2 regions of the Bacillus sp. Brlt_9 genome follow, and region 1 is predicted to be linked to the other one. Evidence: riboswitches for the same ligand, from Rfam matches in the RefSeq annotation. Region 1 holds a riboswitch; the other holds the start of a gene.
The links. Region 1 has a riboswitch for FMN ahead of VF726_RS01830 (ECF transporter S component). Riboswitches for the same ligand answer to the same signal wherever they lie in the genome.
Positions count from the first base shown of each region.

Region 2: linked by a shared signal. The riboswitch ahead of ribD (bifunctional diaminohydroxyphosphoribosylaminopyrimidine deaminase/5-amino-6-(5-phosphoribosylamino)uracil reductase RibD) and the one ahead of VF726_RS01830 (ECF transporter S component) in region 1 are both predicted to bind FMN.

Region 1 is NZ_JAYJLO010000001.1:338,155-347,652, forward strand. It holds gene VF726_RS01820 (peptidoglycan DD-metalloendopeptidase family protein) at 1-521, shown strand, start outside; gene VF726_RS01825 (hypothetical protein) at 552-1,238, opposite strand; FMN riboswitch at 1,484-1,623, shown strand; gene VF726_RS01830 (ECF transporter S component) at 1,786-2,364, shown strand; gene VF726_RS01835 (ferredoxin) at 2,489-2,737, opposite strand; gene VF726_RS01840 (helix-turn-helix domain-containing protein) at 3,036-4,097, shown strand; gene VF726_RS01845 (RecQ family ATP-dependent DNA helicase) at 4,087-5,616, shown strand; gene VF726_RS01850 (CPBP family intramembrane glutamic endopeptidase) at 5,616-6,179, shown strand; gene VF726_RS01855 (LysM peptidoglycan-binding domain-containing protein) at 6,202-6,681, shown strand; gene VF726_RS01860 (metallophosphoesterase) at 6,740-7,516, shown strand; gene VF726_RS01865 (MerR family transcriptional regulator) at 7,516-8,379, shown strand; gene VF726_RS01870 (genetic competence negative regulator) at 8,457-9,065, shown strand; gene gudB (NAD-specific glutamate dehydrogenase) at 9,333-9,498, shown strand, end outside.
Region 2 is NZ_JAYJLO010000002.1:716,661-726,158, reverse strand. It holds gene VF726_RS10075 (alpha/beta fold hydrolase) at 1-51, shown strand, start outside; gene VF726_RS10070 (Na+/H+ antiporter family protein) at 183-1,502, shown strand; gene VF726_RS10065 (LacI family DNA-binding transcriptional regulator) at 1,526-2,389, opposite strand; gene VF726_RS10060 (GNAT family N-acetyltransferase) at 2,492-2,971, opposite strand; gene VF726_RS10055 (alpha/beta hydrolase) at 3,053-3,976, shown strand; gene VF726_RS10050 (DUF2552 family protein) at 3,987-4,232, opposite strand; gene VF726_RS10045 (CDGSH iron-sulfur domain-containing protein) at 4,372-4,578, shown strand; FMN riboswitch at 4,768-4,911, shown strand; gene ribD (bifunctional diaminohydroxyphosphoribosylaminopyrimidine deaminase/5-amino-6-(5-phosphoribosylamino)uracil reductase RibD) at 5,221-6,333, shown strand; gene ribE (riboflavin synthase) at 6,315-6,959, shown strand; gene ribBA (bifunctional 3,4-dihydroxy-2-butanone 4-phosphate synthase/GTP cyclohydrolase II) at 6,972-8,165, shown strand; gene ribH (6,7-dimethyl-8-ribityllumazine synthase) at 8,184-8,645, shown strand; gene VF726_RS10020 (hypothetical protein) at 8,674-8,994, opposite strand; gene bioB (biotin synthase) at 9,175-9,498, opposite strand, start outside.

The sequences.
Region 1 (9,498 bases):
TTGAGGGAAAGATAAGTGATTATTTTGGGACAAGGCATGGAAAACACTACGGTATAGATATAGCGGCACCAATTGGCGCACCTGTGGCAGCTATTCAAGAAGGTAGGGTAACAAAGTCTTATTATTCCAGTAGTTACGGAAACGTTGTGTTTATTAAACATGGAGAATATGAGGCTGTATATGCACATTTAAATAAGAGATATGTAGTTCAAGGGGATTATATTTCAAAAGGAAAAATAATTGGAGAAGTAGGAAATACAGGAGAATCGCGAGGTGCGCACTTACATTTAGAAGTTCATCAAGGAAGATGGACGATGGCGAAAAAGAATGCGATGAATCCGTTGCTTGTTTTAAATGAACAAAGAAATGAAGTCGTTTCTTCATCGTTATATGTCGTCCAAAAAGGGGACACTTTAGTTAGTATTGCACGGAAATTTAGTATGTCAGTTAAGGAAATTAAAGAAAAAAACGGACTGCAGCAAGAGCTTATTTATCCAAATCAACAATTATATGTAAAGTAAAAAAGAGCTAGTTCACAACTAGCTCTTTTTTTACCAAAAAATAAAGACACATATAAATCCAGAAATAGCTAAGTAGCTATATAAGTAAAATACTTTCGTTCTTGTTTTTTCATTTGTTCGAAACAGTACAATAGTCGGTTCAATTAAACCGATTGTCAAACAAAGTAAACCAAGAAGCATACAACCGATTGAAATGGAATACAGGGCGATTTGTGGTCCTTGAAATGGAATCATCCATTTTAATAAAAATGCAATAAGTGCAGTGTAACAAATGCTGCCGATGTATTTATTCAATGGTGTATTAGAACGAAAACCTGGAAGTTTTTTTAAGAAAGAGCGGGAAACAACTTCAGTTTGTAAAGAGGTATGCTCTTCGATTATTTTTTGAGCTTCTTTTCCTTTTTGGAAAAGGGATAATATCCAGTTTCGCTCCCCTTGGAAAATAAATTGAGAAGTTGTTAAATAATGATCCACCTTCACTTTATTCCAACTCTTCCACGGATGACGCTCACATAATTTTAATTTACTTTCTGTTTTTTTATCATACTGATAAATACTGATGCCATCCTCATCGAAAGCAGCATAGTATGTCTCGCTTGAGAATGTGCCTAAATCAATCGGACAGTAGAAAAGTAATTCTTTTTTTAAGTAAAAGTATTCTTTTCGTAAGTTTTTTTTCATTGCTTCTCGAATAGAGTGTCTTTTTTCTTTCTTCATGACATTTCCTCCATAATCCAGAAAATGTTCTTATCTTAACAATTCAACATCTTATCACTTTTAATTATATATGACTAGGGGATTCATAGGAGAAATGCCGAATACTAAAAAATATGGAGTGTATTGTAAAATATAATGAATCGTTCCGATTGTATAAAATTAATAACTTATTTTTAATAAGTTACGCTTTTTTTGTTCACAATACGATCATGTTGTTGTATAATGAAATGGAAAATAGAATATCGGTCTATCTTCGGGGCAGGGTGAAAATCCCGACCGGCGGTGATGAACTATATGTGATTTTGTTCTAAGCCCGCGAGCCGTTAAGGCAGGATTTGGTGTGATTCCAAAGCCGACAGTATAGTCTGGATGGGAGAAGATGGAGGTTCAAGCGTTCAAAAAAGATAGGTATTTGAACGTCTGTTTGATGTGCCTTAAATTCTCCCTTTGTGTAAAACACAAAGGGTTTTTTCGTTCTATGAAAAAGTAGGCATAGCAGAACCTTTCCACTTTCCATGAGATGATCGATGGAAAAGGAGAGAGAAAGATGAAACAAAAAAACAGTGTAGTGCAGATGGTGAGTGTAGCGATGCTAAGTAGTATTGCATATTTACTGATGATGTTGGACTTCCCGTTCCCAGGGCTTCCGCCATTTTTAAAAATTGATTTTAGTGATGTACCAGCTCTAATTGCTGCGATTATTTTCGGGCCAGTTGCGGGGATAATTGTAGAGGCGATAAAGAACATTTTACATTACGGGATTCAAGGGAGTTTAACGGGAGTACCAGTTGGAGAAATTGCTAACTTTATTGCAGGATGTTTATTTATTGGACCAGCAGCTTTCTTATTTAGAAAGTATCGTACTGTTAAAAGTTTAACGACAGGATTAATGCTAGGGACAATTACAATGGCGCTCATTATGAGTGTATTAAATTACATCATCATATTCCCAGCTTACACTTGGTTTTTAAATTCACCAGCTATGTCTAGCGAAGCTATAAGAACGACGGTTGTAACGGCAATCTTACCGTTTAATTTAATTAAAGGAATTGTTGTGACAATTGTATTTGTAGCGTTATTCTCACGCCTGAAAGTATGGGTGTTTGCAAAAATGAAAAATGCATAAAAGTAAAATAAAAAAACATTAGTAGTATGGAACTACTAATGTTTTTTTATTAAGGAGAATGAAAATGGAAAACAAAAAATACCCCTCAAATGAATGAGGGGTATTTTTTGAAGTTAATAAAAGACTATTCGAATTTTAAAGCATCGCCGTCGAATGTTTCGTCAGCAACTTTGATTGAGTCAGTTGGACAACCTTCGAATGCATCCATCATATCTTCAAGTAATACATCTGGAATTTCAACGATACCTTGGTTATCGTCTAATGTTACGAATGCAATACCTTCATCATCATAGTCATAAATGTCTGGTGCAGCAGCGCCACAAGCACCACATGCGATACAAGTATCTTTATCAACGATTGTATATTTTGCCATCTTTTTTCCCTCCTGATAATATGTATGTGAAAAGCTCGCCATAAAAATTATAACCTTATTGTAAAACGGTTTTTAAAACTTTTCAACATAAAATTATAATGATAATGCTTATCAATTAGAGTGTCAACTAATTTTTGCATTATGTCATAAGATTTTCAAAATACGTAAATGTTATTTCGTTTGGTACAATAGACTATATACAAGTATATGTTGCCGGTATGATAAGTTTGATGAGTAACGGTAGACGGTGTAATCATACTAAAAAGCAATTAAATTAAACTGAAAGGTGGAAGCGGTAATGCAACTACAATATACTTTATTGTATTGTTTAAAACAATTGAATGGTGAAAGAACCGTTTCTTCTATTTATTATTTACTAAAGGGAAAACGTTCTTCGCAAACGTTACAAGATGGAAATATGTTCCGAATTTCTTTTTTGTTTGGAATATATAAATCGTTAAATAGAATTGAATATGATCGTGAAGTTGCAAAGTTATTGCAAGCGGATTGGATTCAAGAGATACATGAAAATACATATTTGTTAACACCTAAAGGTAAAATGCAGTTACATACATGGGAGGAAGGGTATGCTTTTCCAGCGCATTTACATGGTTTGCACTACGGTGAATTAGGTGAAACATTTTGGAAAAGATTATCTTTAACTATTCAAACTATATCTAATTTACAACAGAATAATACGAAGTTTATTCCTATTCAACAAGATACAGAAATAATGGTGTGGGTGAAACGCTTTTTAACAAGTATGCCGTATAGGCGAAGTGAATTGGCGAAAAGATTATGGAAAGAAATACATAATCTTTTAGGTAAATGTGATGTGGTAGAAGCGACGATTGTAACATATAGATTAACAGGATATGAACGTATCGGTTGTACATTGCAGCAGTTAGCGGAAATTACGAAACAAGATATATTCAGGGTGTACTTTTTATTTTGGGGTACAATTCATTTCCTTATACAAGAAGTTCGAGATAAAGAAAATGAATTTCCATTATTAGCTGAAATTATCTCTTATCCAAATGAGAGAGCTGAATTATTTAGTTTATCAACGAAAAAAACATATAATTTTTGGAGGCAAGGGCGCTCTTTAGAAGAAATAGCGACAATTAGAAATTTAAAAGTTGCAACGATAGAAGATCATTTTGTTGAAATTGCTTTGCGAGAAAGAGATTTTTCTATCGAGATGTTTATGCAAAAAGACAAGATAGATAAAGTAACAAAAGTAATTGATACATTACAAACACGTAAGTTGCGTGAGTTGAAACAAGCGGTTGGAGAGGATATTTCTTATTTTGAAGTTCGTCTTGTATTGGCGCGGATGGAGGGTATAAATGAAACTTGAGGAATATTTATATAGGTGGTTTGGATATTCTGAATTTCGTCCAGGTCAAAAAGGGGTAATTACAGATTTATTGGAAGGAAAAGATGTTATAGCGATGCTTCCGACCGGGAGAGGGAAGTCAATGTGCTATCAATTTCCCGGGCTAATGCAAGAAGGAACAGTACTTGTTGTATCACCATTATTATCTTTGATGGAAGATCAAGTTACACAATTAAAATATGTTGTGAAAAACCGAGTGATAGCATTTAATAGTTTTCGGACATTACATGAAAAAAGAGAAGCGATGAAAAAATTAGCTTCATATAAATTTATTTTTGTTTCGCCAGAGATGTTACAGTCGGAATTGTTAATAAGAGAATTGAAGAAAATTCATATTTCACTATTTGTTGTGGATGAGGCCCATTGTATTTCGCAATGGGGATATGATTTTAGACCAGATTATAAAAAACTAAATGTAGTCATTGAAAATATCGGGTCTCCTACGGTGCTAGCATTAACGGCAACGGCGACGAAAGATGTACTTCGTGATATAGCAGAGAGTCTAGATTTGAAGAATGTGACGCAGCATGTATACTCTATTGATCGTCCAAATATTGCAATGGAAGTACAATTTGTAGAGACGATTGAAGAGAAGAAAGAAGCGCTTTTGGACCAGGTGATGTATTTAGAAGGGCCAGGGATCGTATATTGTTCAAGCAGAGCGTGGACAGAACGTTTAACGGAATATTTAAGAGGAAAAGGCGTGACTGGTGTCGCTTTCTATCATGGTGGGATGGAACATGAAGAGCGTATGTTAATTCAACAGCAGTTTATGAATGACCAGCTGCAGCTAGTAATATGTACAAGTGCTTTTGGTATGGGAGTAAATAAGTCGAATACGAGATATATTATTCATTTCCATTATCCGACTAATATAGCTTCTTATTTGCAAGAAATCGGAAGAGCTGGAAGAGATGGCGAACCGAGTATAGCTATTTTACTATGTAGTCCGTTAGATCACGATTTGCCAATTTCAATCATTGAAGACGAATTGCCGAGTCAGTCACAAATACAATTTTTATTCTCTTTACTACAAGAAAGAATGTTTCAAACGAAAGAATTACCAATAGAAGAGGTAGAAGAAATTTGTTATAATGCAGCAAGATTTAATGAACAATATTGGCGTTTCATTCGCTATCATCTGGAGCGGCTTGGAATCATACAACAGCGAAAATTAATATTAGAGAGCTTGTCAGATGAAATTATGAACAGATTAATAGCTGAAGTAGAAATAAGACTACGTAATAAATATAGTGAGCTAGAAAACATGAAATCATGGATACAAGTGAAAGGATGTAGACGTGAATATTTGCTGCAACAGTTCGGTTATAGAAAAGAGGACGAGTTGCAGAATTGCTGTGACTATTGTCATATTACAAAAACAGATTATAAAAAAAGACAAGCGCAACAATCGGATTTCGACTATAATTGGGAAACAGAGTTACAAAAGCTTTTCGGTCTAGAAAAGATGGGGGAATGATGAACATTCAAAGGCATAATATAGAAGATATGAGTCCGAAAGAAATAAGACTAAATCTGTATATCACACAGTTCATTATTATCGGTATCGGTTGTTTACTAGCATATATATTATTTCGAGATATAAAATCGGTGTATAGTCTGTGGAAATGGGAACCGATGTCTATACTTATAATAGGTGGCTTGTTAGCAATTGGTATTGTGTTATTAGATTATGTTGCAATGCGAGTATTTCCAGAGTCTTGGTTTGATGATGGTGGTATTAACGATAGGATGTTTCAAGGGATGTCAATTATGCATCTACTCGTTATTACGTTCATTATCGGCTTTGCAGAAGAATTTTTATTTAGAGGTGTAGTGCAGACGCACTTTGGAATTGTAATAGCGAGTTTAGTATTTGCAGTGTTACATATTCGATATATAAAAAAGCCGTTTTTGTTTTGTTTCGTCTGTTTCATTAGTTTTGTCTTTGGGTATGTATTTGAATGGACAGGAAATTTGTTTATAACAATCTTTGCACACTTTCTTGTAGATTTTATAATGGGACTCCAATTAAGAAAATAAATGGAAGGTGGTGGTGAACAACATGAGGAAACGAATTCCTGATTTTGAAGAGGAATTAGAAGTTGAGCGAGTGGAAGAAAAAGAAGGTTTACCGCCGCGTAGTGAAATTCATAGAAATAAAGAGAACAAACAAAAATTTAAAATGAATCATATTTTCGTCCGAGTTTTAACATTTCTATTCATATTACTACCAATTAGTATTTTATGGTATACAGATAAATATATTCAGGTGAAAAGTGATGGTAATAACGCTGGGAAAAGTGCATTTGAGGTCATTTTCTTTGATTCAGCTAAATCTGATTCTGAAGCATCGTCTGAGAAGATCGTAACGCATACGGTGAAAGAGGGAGAAACTTTAGAAAGTATAGCGAGGCAATATTTTTCAGATGAAACTGGGATCGAAGTAATTAAAAAGTATAATGACTTACAAGAAGATGAAGTGAATGTAGGTCAAGAATTAAAAATTCCGATAAAAGATAAGTCCACAAAACAAGAGAGTTAGTAAAACGCTTACTATAAAAACTGAGGATTATCTTTATGAGGAGGGGAGTAAAAAATATATGATATGGATTATCTTATTAAGTACTCTCATATGTATTGGTATTATATTTCTTCTTGTCATGTATAGAGAAGCAATGCGTGATACGGTGCTAGAACATACTTTAATATTTGAAGAGTTTCCGAAAAGTTTTCAAAAAGTAAATGTGTTTTTTATATCTGATATTCATAGAAGGGTCATTTCAAATTCGTTAATTGAACAAGTAAAAGGAAGAGTAGATCTTGTAATTATTGGTGGTGATTTAGCGGAAAAAGGTGTCCCTTTATCGCAAATCTCTGCAAATATACAAAAGTTAAGAGCGATAGCTCCTGTATACTTTGTATGGGGAAATAATGATTATGAGATTGAATATCATGAATTAGATGCTTTGTTATTAGAAAATAATGTGAAAGTTTTAGATAATACAAGAGTTGTATTTGAGTCTGAATTAGGAGAGAAAATTTGTTTACTTGGTGTAGATGATGTTGGGGTGAAACGTGATCGTTTAGATTTAGCGTTGGCTGATTGTAAAGAAGATGGTTTTCGCATATTAATTAGCCACAACCCTGATATAATAAACAAAATGTCTGGAAAAGAACAAATTTCCCTTGTGTTAAGTGGACATACACATGGAGGGCAAATCCGATTATTCCCATCTAAAAAATATTTAAAAGGTGGCGTATATAAGCATTCAAATGTGACTCTTTTTGTTAGTAATGGTTATGGAACAACGTTGATTCCATTTCGTTTCCGAGCACCTGCTCAAACACATATTATTACGTTACAGGGAGGGAAATGATGCCAACTCTAAACGGAAAATATAACATAAAGGCTGTTTCGAATATAATTGGAATTCAGCCGAGTACGCTTCGTGCGTGGGAAAGACGATATCAAATTATTGCCCCAAAGCGGAATCATGCGGGGCATCGATTATATACAGAAGAGCATATTCAAATTTTGAAATGGTTAATGGACAAGGTTTCTTCCGGCATGATGATTGGACAAGCAGTTCAATTATTAGAAGGGAATCGTTTGCAGAGTGATGTTCAAAAAGAAATACATTCCGATAGAGAAGTTGTTTTAGTGGACGATTTACTACAAGCTTTGTTAAAATTTGATGAAATTACAACTTCTGCATTGTTAAACGAGGCTTTTAGTATTTATGCAACAGAAAAAGTGATAGCAAGTATTGTTCTTCAAGTGTCAAATAAATTGTTAACGTTAAAAAATAATAATGAAGTTACAATGATGCAGTTTCAATATGTCGTATCATTTTTACAAACTCGTCTAGGGATGGTGTATCATAATGCATCATCGTTTTCTTCTATACACAAAGTTGTTGTGTTAGAAAATAATATGTTGAAAGGGTTTGTTTTCTCAACGTATTTACGATTAAAAGGATATGAGGTGATATATATTAGGTCAAGCTTAGCAGAAGATTGTATTTTATTAGCTGTTGAGCAAATACAACCTACATATGTAGTAGTCTCTTTTGATGATGGACGAGAACTTAAGAACGTGAATGTATTACAAGAAAAAAATGAGGCCTTTTCTGTTGGTGTTATAGGAGAACTAAGTGCTCGAGATCAGTTGAACATTCAAACAAACCTAATTGGTGATACGAAAGAAGAATGGGATGATTGGTTAAAAATGTTAGAATAGTTGTTCGAAAAGAACCATCTATTTTCTATTTCATATAATAAAAATTATATTCATTGGTTACGTAGGGAGGGTATGAGATGAGGCTGGAACGATTAAATTACAATAAAATAAAAATTTTCTTAACATTTGATGATTTATCTGAACGAGGATTAACGAAAGAAGATTTGTGGAGAAATGCACCGAAAGTACAGCAATTATTTCGTGATATGATGCAAGAAGCAAATAAGGAATTAGGATTTGAAGCAGATGGTCCGATTGCAGTTGAAGTATTTTCTCTACAAGCGCAAGGGATGGTCGTAATTGTAACGAAAGAACATCAAGAAGTTGATACAGATGATGAGTTCCGTGACGAGTTTATTGAAATGCAAGTGACTCTAGATGAAAGCGAGCATATACTTTATGAGTTTGCTACACTAGATGACGTAATTAACCTGTCGAATCGTTTATATAACCTTGATGTAACTGGCGGAAAATTATATACGTGGGATGGACGTTTCTATCTTTGGATGGAAGAAGAGGAGCAAATTCAATTACTGAAGGCAGATTTTATAGCTATTTTAGCGGAATATGGCAATCCGTCTACGGCAACTATTTATCGCCTAATGGAATATGGTAAAGAATTAATGGATTCTCAAGCAATTGAACAAATACACAATTACTTTGTGAAAAAACAAAACCTTGGCTAATAAAATATAGCTAAGGTTTTGTTTTTTTATTTACTTAAATGTATCTTTCCAGATTGCTGTATGTAAGTAAAATAAAAAATATTTAAATATTTAAGTATTTTACTTTTCTAAAAGCAACAAAAGGACTATAATGATAGTGAAAACGCTTGCAATAAAAAATAGTTTGTATATATTTGTTAGCGTTTTCTATTGCATTCCAAATTTAACGGTGTATACTAGGCAATGAAGGTTTACTAAACAAGTGAAATTACAGGGGGTTTACTTACTATGGTAGCCGAAAAGGGAACTCAAACAAAAACACAACAACAAAGGGAACAACATTTTGAACTATTGAATTCGACACAAATTGTTATTAGTGAAGCATTAGAAAAATTGGGTTATCCAAACGAAGTATATGAATTATTAAAAGAACCAATTCGTATGATGACAGTGA
Region 2 (9,498 bases), on a different contig from region 1:
TTCACTCAATCTTTACAATCAATTAAACAAGAGCTAGCCTTTCAGCATTAGTAATAAAAGGCTCTTTTACATTTCATAGAAAACAATTTATAATAATATGTCGCAACTATGTATAAATATAGCAAGGCGCTTCATATTTACTTGCCTTAACACAATAAAATTTTAGGGAGATTACATTTATTATGAATGCTGTACTCGTCGCAGTAGCAGTTATGCTATTGCTTAGTTTGTTACGTGTCCAGGTCATTGTCGCCATCATTGTTGGAGCTTTAACAGGCGGAATTATCGGCGGACTCGGTATTTCAGAAACTATTAACACTTTTACAACCGGTCTTGGAAACAGTGCTCCAATCGCTTTAAGTTATGCAATGCTTGGCGGTTTCGCTATTTCCCTGTCCAAAACAGGACTTCCAGATGCCATGATTCAAACTGCATTAAAATGGATTGGCAATGAACAAGACACGAAAAAACAAGTTTATTCTAAAATACTTATTCTATTCATCATTTTAACGATGGCTTGTTTCTCACAAAATGTGATTCCTGTTCATATCGCTTTCATCCCCATCTTAATTCCAGCACTTTTAAAAGTATTAAATGAGCTGAAAGTGGATCGTAGACTTGTTACATGTATTATTACATTCGGATTGATTACTCCTTATATGTGGATTCCAGCAGGATTCGGAAAAATTTATCATGACGTATTGCAAACAAATGCTGCGCAAAGCGGTCTTACATTTGATGTCGCACTTATTCCAAAAGCAATGACTATTCCAGCAATCGGTATGATTATCGGATTATGTGTAGCGGTATTCATTACGTACCGGAAACCTCGTACGTATGAAACAGAACAAATTCATACTACCGCAAATGAGATCGTTCCCTATACAAAACGCAGCATTACTTTCGGATTATTATCTATCATCGCTACATTAACTGTTCAATTAGCAACAGAATCAATGATTTTCGGTGCTTTAGCGGGGATTATCGTCTTATCAGTAAGTGGTAGTCTACCTCTCAAAGAAGCAGATGCGATATTAACAAGCGGAATGCGCATGATGTCCTTTATCGGTTTTGTTATGATCGCAGCCGCTGGATTTGGCGCTGTCCTTCGAAAAACAGGACATGTTGAATCTCTTGTACAAACAAGTGCACATATAATTGGAAATAATAAACCGCTCGCTGCATTCCTTATGCTTGTGATTGGACTTCTCGTTACGATGGGAATTGGTTCATCCTTTTCAACCATCCCTATTTTAACAACAATTTTTGTCCCTCTTTGCATGCAGCTTGGATTTAGTCCAATGGCCACGATTGCAATTATCGGTACAGCCGGAGCGCTAGGCGATGCAGGATCTCCAGCTTCAGATAGTACACTTGGACCAACATCCGGTTTAAATGCTGATGGTCAACATCATCATATATGGGATACATGTGTACCAACTTTTCTGCATTATAATATACCGTTACTTATATTCGGCTTTATTGCCGCTATTACATTATAAAAGGTGCGTTTTATACGCACCTTTTACTTTTTTATTTTCCGTTTTAATTGTTGCAACGCTATTTTCCCGTTTTCTTCGACACAACTTTCAATTTGCAGGAATGACGGACCTATCCACTCACTATCTATACTCCCGTTCAGCCCAATAATTTGCAATTTATCCGGTATAGATATATTTAAATTTTTCGCTGCTCGAATTAACTCAAAAGTAATCTTATCACTTGAAGTTACAATTCCATCTATATACGGATAAGTTTGCAATAATGTAATAAACTGTTTATTCGTATACCCTTGTACACATACTTCTCGATAAGATATTCCTTCCTCCCAAACAGCGTCTAGAAATCCTGATACGTGCTCTTCCATTTCTTCGCTATCTTCTCCCTCACCGAAATAAGCAAGAAAGTGACAGCCTTTTTCCTTTAATAAAGAAACCGCTCTTTGTCCACTTTCATAATAATTTGCATCGGATTTTTTTTCATCAATCGCAACAAACGGAAGTGGCATTTCTCCTATACTTTTAAAAACGGATCTTGTCAAAATAACACCTGCAACGTTATTTTCCTTCAACATATGTATGTATCTATCTTTATTCTCTATATTACAAATAATGGTTTGATATCCTTCTTTATATGCTATTTCCTCAATACAATGTAGCAAAGTGATGTTTGATGGTTCATATAAATTATCTACAAGTAATGCAATTATCGTTGAATTCTCTTTAAATAATGGCTTTGCTGTACTATTTGGCCTATAACGTAATTCCTCAATTGCTTCCTTTACTTGTTTTACTGTGTCCTCATGAACGTATCCTTTTTCATTAATAACTCGTGAAACGGTTGCGACTGAAACACCTGCCAATTTTGCAACATCACGTATAGTTGCCACATCGTCACCCCTTAATATGGTAATAGATTACAATTTTACGGTAACCTAAATTACAATATTCGTCAAGGTTAATGACTTATATTTCTGAAAATTGTTACATCATTACACTAAACTATATTCTAATTGAATTTCATGTAAAATCGGGATATTATCATATCCAATACGCGGAATTTCTTTCTTTATTTTTCGTGCCTCTTCCACAGCATTCACATATAAATTTGTCATCAAAAAATTACGTTTTTGGTAAAAACGCAACGCATTCATATTATCATTCGTTGTAATAAGCCAAACCCGAACGCACCGCTCTTCTTCTGCCATTTTTAATACACAATCTACAAGTTTTGTCCCTATTCCTTTTCTTTCTTCAAAGCTATCTAACGATACAATTTCGCACGTATTTCCGATCACTTCATACGTTATAATTCCGATTATTCTGTCATCAGAGAGCGCAACAAATCCGGGCAACTCTTCTAACTGATGCCCCTTACCACGTGAAACCATCAATGAACTCCCCCAGTTCTCACACATGAACATTCGGATTGTTTCTTTCATCGATGGCGTAATTTTTTGTATATACACCATTTCCTATTTCTCCCCTTTTCTATCATTGTGATACAATGTAAGTGTATCACATGTAACGGTATTTGGAGGATGAGGTAAAGTATGAAACGTTTTTTTGCAGCATTGTTTACTATACTAGGTGCAATAACTGCCCTTGGGATTTTCTTTACAAATAAAGTGATGTACTTAAAGAAAAAAACAGAGGAAGAAGTACTCGAAAGAGAAACGAAAAAACATTTTCGTATAGAAGATTTTGATGCTCTTCATAAAGAAGAAATTCATATTCCTTCGCAATTCGGATATGATCTTCATGGATATTACATTCCTGCTGGCCATTCCAACAAATTTATGGTTTTCTGTCACGGTGTAACTGTAAATAAAATGAACTCTGTAAAATATGCAAGGTTATTTTTAAACAGAGGGTATAATGTCGTTATTTACGATCATCGTCGTCATGGTAAAACTGGCGGAAAAACAACAAGCTATGGATACTATGAAAAACATGATTTAAAATCCGTAGTTGACTGGCTAAAAAGTCGTTTTGGAACAAATATAACACTCGGTATTCATGGTGAATCTATGGGAGCTGCAACACTTCTTCAATACGCAGGACTTGTAGAAGATGGTGCTGATTTCTATATTGCAGATTGTCCTTTCTCTGATTTCTACGGGCAATTACAACACCGTTTAAAGGTTGAATTCCATTTACCTAAATGGCCTTTATTACCTTTAGCAAATGCTTTTTTGAAAGTGCGTGACGGTTATACGATTCGTGAAGTTTCACCAATCGATTGTATAAAAAACATTAACAATCCCGTCCTCTTTATTCATAGTAAAGATGATGATTATATTTTAGCTGATATGACGAAAGCACTATATGAAGCAAAAGAAAACAATAAACAACTTTATATTGCAGAACACGGCGCACACGCTTGCTCTTATAACGAAAATAAAGAAGAGTACGAAGCAGCCGTTGATCAATTTTTAAACTCATATGTAAAAGAAACAAAAAACAGGCTTGCATAAGCCTGTTTTTTTATTGCGCTAAAACGTCTGTAACTTGTTCCATATTTTCAGAAATCCATTGCATTGCATCATCTAACGTTGGAAATTCTGTCGTTTGAAATGTCACCTCATCTTGAAGTAACCAAACATCCTTTGACTCTTGTCCTACACCTGCAATGGACCAGTGTAACAAACTATATGGATGATTATCATTCAAAAATGATGCCCACGTGCGCTCATTTGCAATATTTCGTAATGTACGTAATTGTTTATCCATCTTTCTTCACCTTACTCTAGTCAGTTATAAAAAACATTATAACACTCTCTTCTCTCCCAAAGAAAGTGCTCATTTGATATTGTCAAGTACTTCTCTTGATTATATGATGAAATTAAGCGTTTGGGAAGGAGGGATAGCTTTGGCTAAAGTACAAATTAAAGTAAATGATAATGGCTCTTTTCGCGTTACAGGGGACGTGGAATTAGTTGATTCACAAGGGAATGTATTCCCAGCAAAACCGGCATTTTCTTTATGCCGTTGTGGTTTATCAAAAAATATGCCTTATTGCGATGCTTCGCATAAAGGTAAATTCGAATCTGTTGTTAGAGCACCAGAAGCAGAATAATTTCACATGTGACATGCACATTTTTTTGTGCATGTTTTTCTTTTTTACAACTCCGCTATACCCCTTCTCCTTACAACATTTCTCATACTTTTGTCTCCATGCCAGACCACCCATATTTTCACACAATTCTTCACATTCGAATATTTTTCACTAGCCTTTTTTCTTTTTTGTGCTATAATTTGAGCAAACAACATCCTTCGGGGTCGGGTGAAATTCCCAACCGGCGGTGATGAAGTGCAAACTTCTAAGTCCGTGACCCGTTTTCAACTCGAAAACGGTGGATCTAGTGAAACTCTAGGGCCGACAGTATAGTCTGGATGGGAGAAGGATATGTTTTCTAGTAATTTTATATAGCGAATACACTTTTATTTCAGTATGCATATTTTTATAGATTCAATTCAAATCTATATATGTGTTTTATTTTGTATACTTTTCTTTCTATACTGAAATAAAAAGAGACGACTAGCGCTTGAAAAATTTGATATTTTGCTAGGTTTTTTCCTTATGCCCAAATATCAATCATCGTTAGGTTTCTTTCCTGTACTTTCGTATTCGAACTATATTTCTAGAAATCACGTCTCCCAAACCTCAAGGATATTAAATCCTTGAGGTTTTTTGATTTTTTCAGGAGAGGTGAAGAGAATGACAGATCAAGAATATATGAGGATTGCCCTGCAGTTAGCAGAAGGAACTTCCGGACAAACAAGTCCAAATCCTATGGTTGGTGCTGTTGTTGTAAAAGACGGAAACATCGTCGGTATGGGAGCTCATTTACGTGCTGGTGAAGAACACGCAGAAGTTCATGCTCTTCATATAGCTGGTGAAAAAGCAAAAGGAGCTACCGTGTATGTAACACTTGAACCGTGTAGCCATTTTGGAAAGACACCACCTTGCTGCGAATTGCTCATCAAAAAAGAAGTTAAACGCGTTGTAATTGCTACTCTTGATTGTAATCCGCTCGTTTCTGGTAATGGAAAAAGGAGATTAGAAGAAGCTGGCATCGAAGTAACGACTGGTGTTCTTGAAGCGGAAGCAGTTTTATTAAATCGCTACTTTTTTCACTACATGAAAACGAAACGTCCATTTGTAACAATAAAAACAGCAATGAGCTTAGATGGAAAAACAGCGACTGTCACTGGTGACAGTCAGTGGATTACAGGAGAAGAAGCACGAGCTGATGTTCACCAATATCGCCATACACATGATGCAATTCTCGTTGGAGTGAATACAGTTATAGCTGATAATCCGCATTTAACAACAAGAATTCCTAATGGGGGTAAACATCCTATACGCGTTATTTTAGATACCCATTTACGAACGCCACCATCTTCTCATGTCATAACAGATGGTTTAGCACCGACATGGATTTTTGTCGGTAAGGATGTAAATAAAGAGAAAATAGCTTCTTATGAATCTGAAAATATAGTGATATTCCAAATGAAAACGCAGCAAATTGAAATTGAGGACCTCCTTTTCTTGCTTGGAGAGAAGCAAATTCTTTCTCTATTCGTTGAAGGAGGACAATCGATTCATGCAAGTTTCTTACAAACAAAGTATTTCAATGAAATTGTAACTTATATAAGTCTCAAATTAATTGGTGGGAAAGATGCCCCTACTTTATTTGGCGGAAATGGTTTCACAACATTACAAGATGCACTTTCCTTGGAAATTCAAGAGATGAAACAAATTGGCGATGATATAAAAATTGTTGCGAATGCCCGAAGTGAGGTGACGGAATGTTTACAGGAATTGTAGAAGAATTAGGAACGATTGCAAATATGCAACAAAGCGGGGAAGCAATGAAGTTAACGATCCATGCAAATAAAATTTTATCCGATGTTCACTTAGGTGATAGTATCTCGGTTAACGGTATTTGCTTAACTGTAACGAATTTCACAACAAATTCATTTACGGTGGATGCAATGCCTGAAACGATGCAATCAACATCACTTCGCATGCTTAAACCGCACTGTAAAGTAAATTTAGAACGTGCAATGGCTGCAAACGGCCGATTCGGTGGACATTTCGTTTCAGGACATATTGATGGCATCGGAACGATAGTAAGCAAAAAACAACACTATAATGCCGTCTATTACAAAATAGCTATTGCTGATGAATTATTACGCTATTGTTTGCATAAAGGATCCGTTTCTGTTGATGGAACGAGTTTAACAATATTTGATATAGACGAATCTTCCATTACAATCTCACTCATCCCGCACACAGTAAGTGAATCTGTTATCGGAGAAAAAAATGCCGGTGACATCGTAAATATTGAGTGTGACATGATTGGTAAATATATCGAACGCTTTATTTCTAAACCTGTAAAACGAACAGGTTCAATGACCGAAAGCTTTTTACAAGAAAACGGATTTTTATAAGGGGGAAGCATGATGTTTCATCGTATTGAAGAAGCTCTAGAAGATTTAAAACAAGGGAAAGTCGTAATCGTATGTGATGATGAAAACCGTGAAAATGAAGGCGATTTTATCGCTTTAGCAGAGTATATTACACCAGAAACGATTAACTTTATGATTACACATGGGCGCGGCCTCGTTTGTGTACCGATTACGGAAGGGTACGCAGAACGTCTACAGTTAGAACCAATGGTAGCTCATAATACAGATTCGCATCATACTGCATTTACAGTGAGCATTGATCATGTTTCTACAACAACAGGGATTAGCGCGCACGAACGTGCAACTACGATACAAGAATTGTTAAACCCTGCATCAAAAGGTGCTGATTTCAATCGTCCTGGACATATCTTTCCATTAATTGCGAAAGAAGGCGGTGTCCTACGCCGTGCTGGTCATACAGAAGCTGCTGTCGATTTAGCACAGCTTTGCGGAGCAGAACCAGCTGGAGTCATTTGCGAAATTATTAATGAGGACGGTACGATGGCACGCGTACCTGATTTAATACAGTGTGCAAAACAATTTGATATAAAAATGATCACAATAGAAGATTTAATTGCTTATCGCCGCCACAATGAAACATTAGTGACGCGAGAAGTGGAAATTACATTACCTACAGATTTCGGTACTTTCCATGCAATTGGCTATTCTAATTCATTAGATACAAAAGAACATATCGCACTCGTAAAAGGTGATATTTCAACAGGAGAGCCTGTACTTGTTCGCGTTCATTCAGAGTGCTTAACAGGAGATGTATTTGGCTCGTGCCGCTGCGATTGCGGACCACAACTCCATGCTGCACTTGCTCAAATTGAGCGTGAAGGAAAAGGCGTTCTTCTTTATATGAGACAAGAAGGACGAGGCATTGGGCTCCTGAATAAGCTTCGCGCTTATAAGTTACAAGAAGAAGGCTTCGATACTGTAGAAGCAAATGAAAAGCTTGGCTTCCCTGCTGATTTGCGGGATTACGGTATTGGCGCTCAAATATTAAAAGATTTAGGTTTACAACATTTACGATTGTTAACGAATAATCCAAGAAAAATTGCTGGCTTACAAGGTTACGATTTAGAAGTAATCGAGCGCGTACCGTTGCAAATGCCAGCAAAAGAAGAGAATAAAACGTATTTACAAACGAAAGTAAACAAATTAGGACATTTACTAAACTTATAATTAAAGGAGAGATTTATTATGGTATTCGAAGGTCATTTAGTTGGTACAGGATTAAAAGTTGGGGTTGTTGTTGGACGCTTTAATGAATTTATTACAAGTAAGTTACTTGGCGGCGCTTTAGACGGATTAAAGCGTCACGGTGTAGAAGAAACTGATATCGATGTTGCTTGGGTTCCTGGCGCATTTGAAATTCCTTTAATCGCTAAAAAGATGGCGAATAGCGGGAAATATGATGCTGTTATTACGTTAGGCACTGTAATTCGCGGTGCTACAACACATTACGATTACGTTTGTAATGAAGTAGCAAAAGGTGTTGCCTCTTTATCACTCCAAACAGACATCCCAGTTATTTTCGGTGTATTGACGACAGAAACGATTGAGCAAGCGATTGAACGCGCGGGCACGAAAGCTGGTAATAAAGGCTATGAATCTGCCGTTGCTGCGATTGAAATGGCTCACTTATCAAAACAATGGGCATAAAAAATAAAAAGAGGCTGCGGCCTCTTTTTTATTTCTTTACTTTTTTCCGTACATCTTTTATTAATTCATCCATTGTTTTTCCTTCTGTTTGTATACGAAGCGTTTGTGCTGTTCTCCATACATTCTCTCTTTTCTTCGCTTCTTCTATAATAGTAATTTCTTTTCGTACTTCCTTTAAATCTTTTCCTTCTGTTTTCAATCCAAAATGTTCAGCTTTCGTTCGAAAATGTTGTTCAATTCGCTGTTGCATCTCTTTTTGTTCAGGATTTTCGGCGGCCTTAACTGGATCAGCACTTATCGCTTTTAGTAAAATTAGACAAGTCATAATCGCTAATATATATTTGTGCATGTAAAATCCTCCAACCCAATATAAATTACATATTTACTATGTACAATTGGTGCTTGGAAAATTCGTCCACCAAAATTCTTTTTTTCGCTCAAAAGCCAATGGTATCAAGCTTTCGCAACTATTTATTACATTTTATTTACAAAAAAAGCAAACTCTTTTACAAGTTTGCTTTTTTCTATCTTATAGTGCACATTCCTCAATCTCAAATCCTAAATCTTCAATCATCCCCCAGTCTGCAGTTGGTTCTTGTCCTGCTGTCGTTAAGTAGTCTCCAACAAAAATAGAGTTTGCTGCAAATAAACCCATTGGCTGTACAGAACGTAAATTGATTTCACGCCCTCCTGAAATACGAATTTCTTTCGTTGGGTTTACAAAGCGCATCATCGCCAGCACTTTTAAACATTCTACTGGAGTTAACTCCTTTTGTCCTTCAAGCGGCGTACCCTTTACAGCAACAAGGAAATTACATGGAATTGAATCTGCATCTATACGTTGTAATTCGAA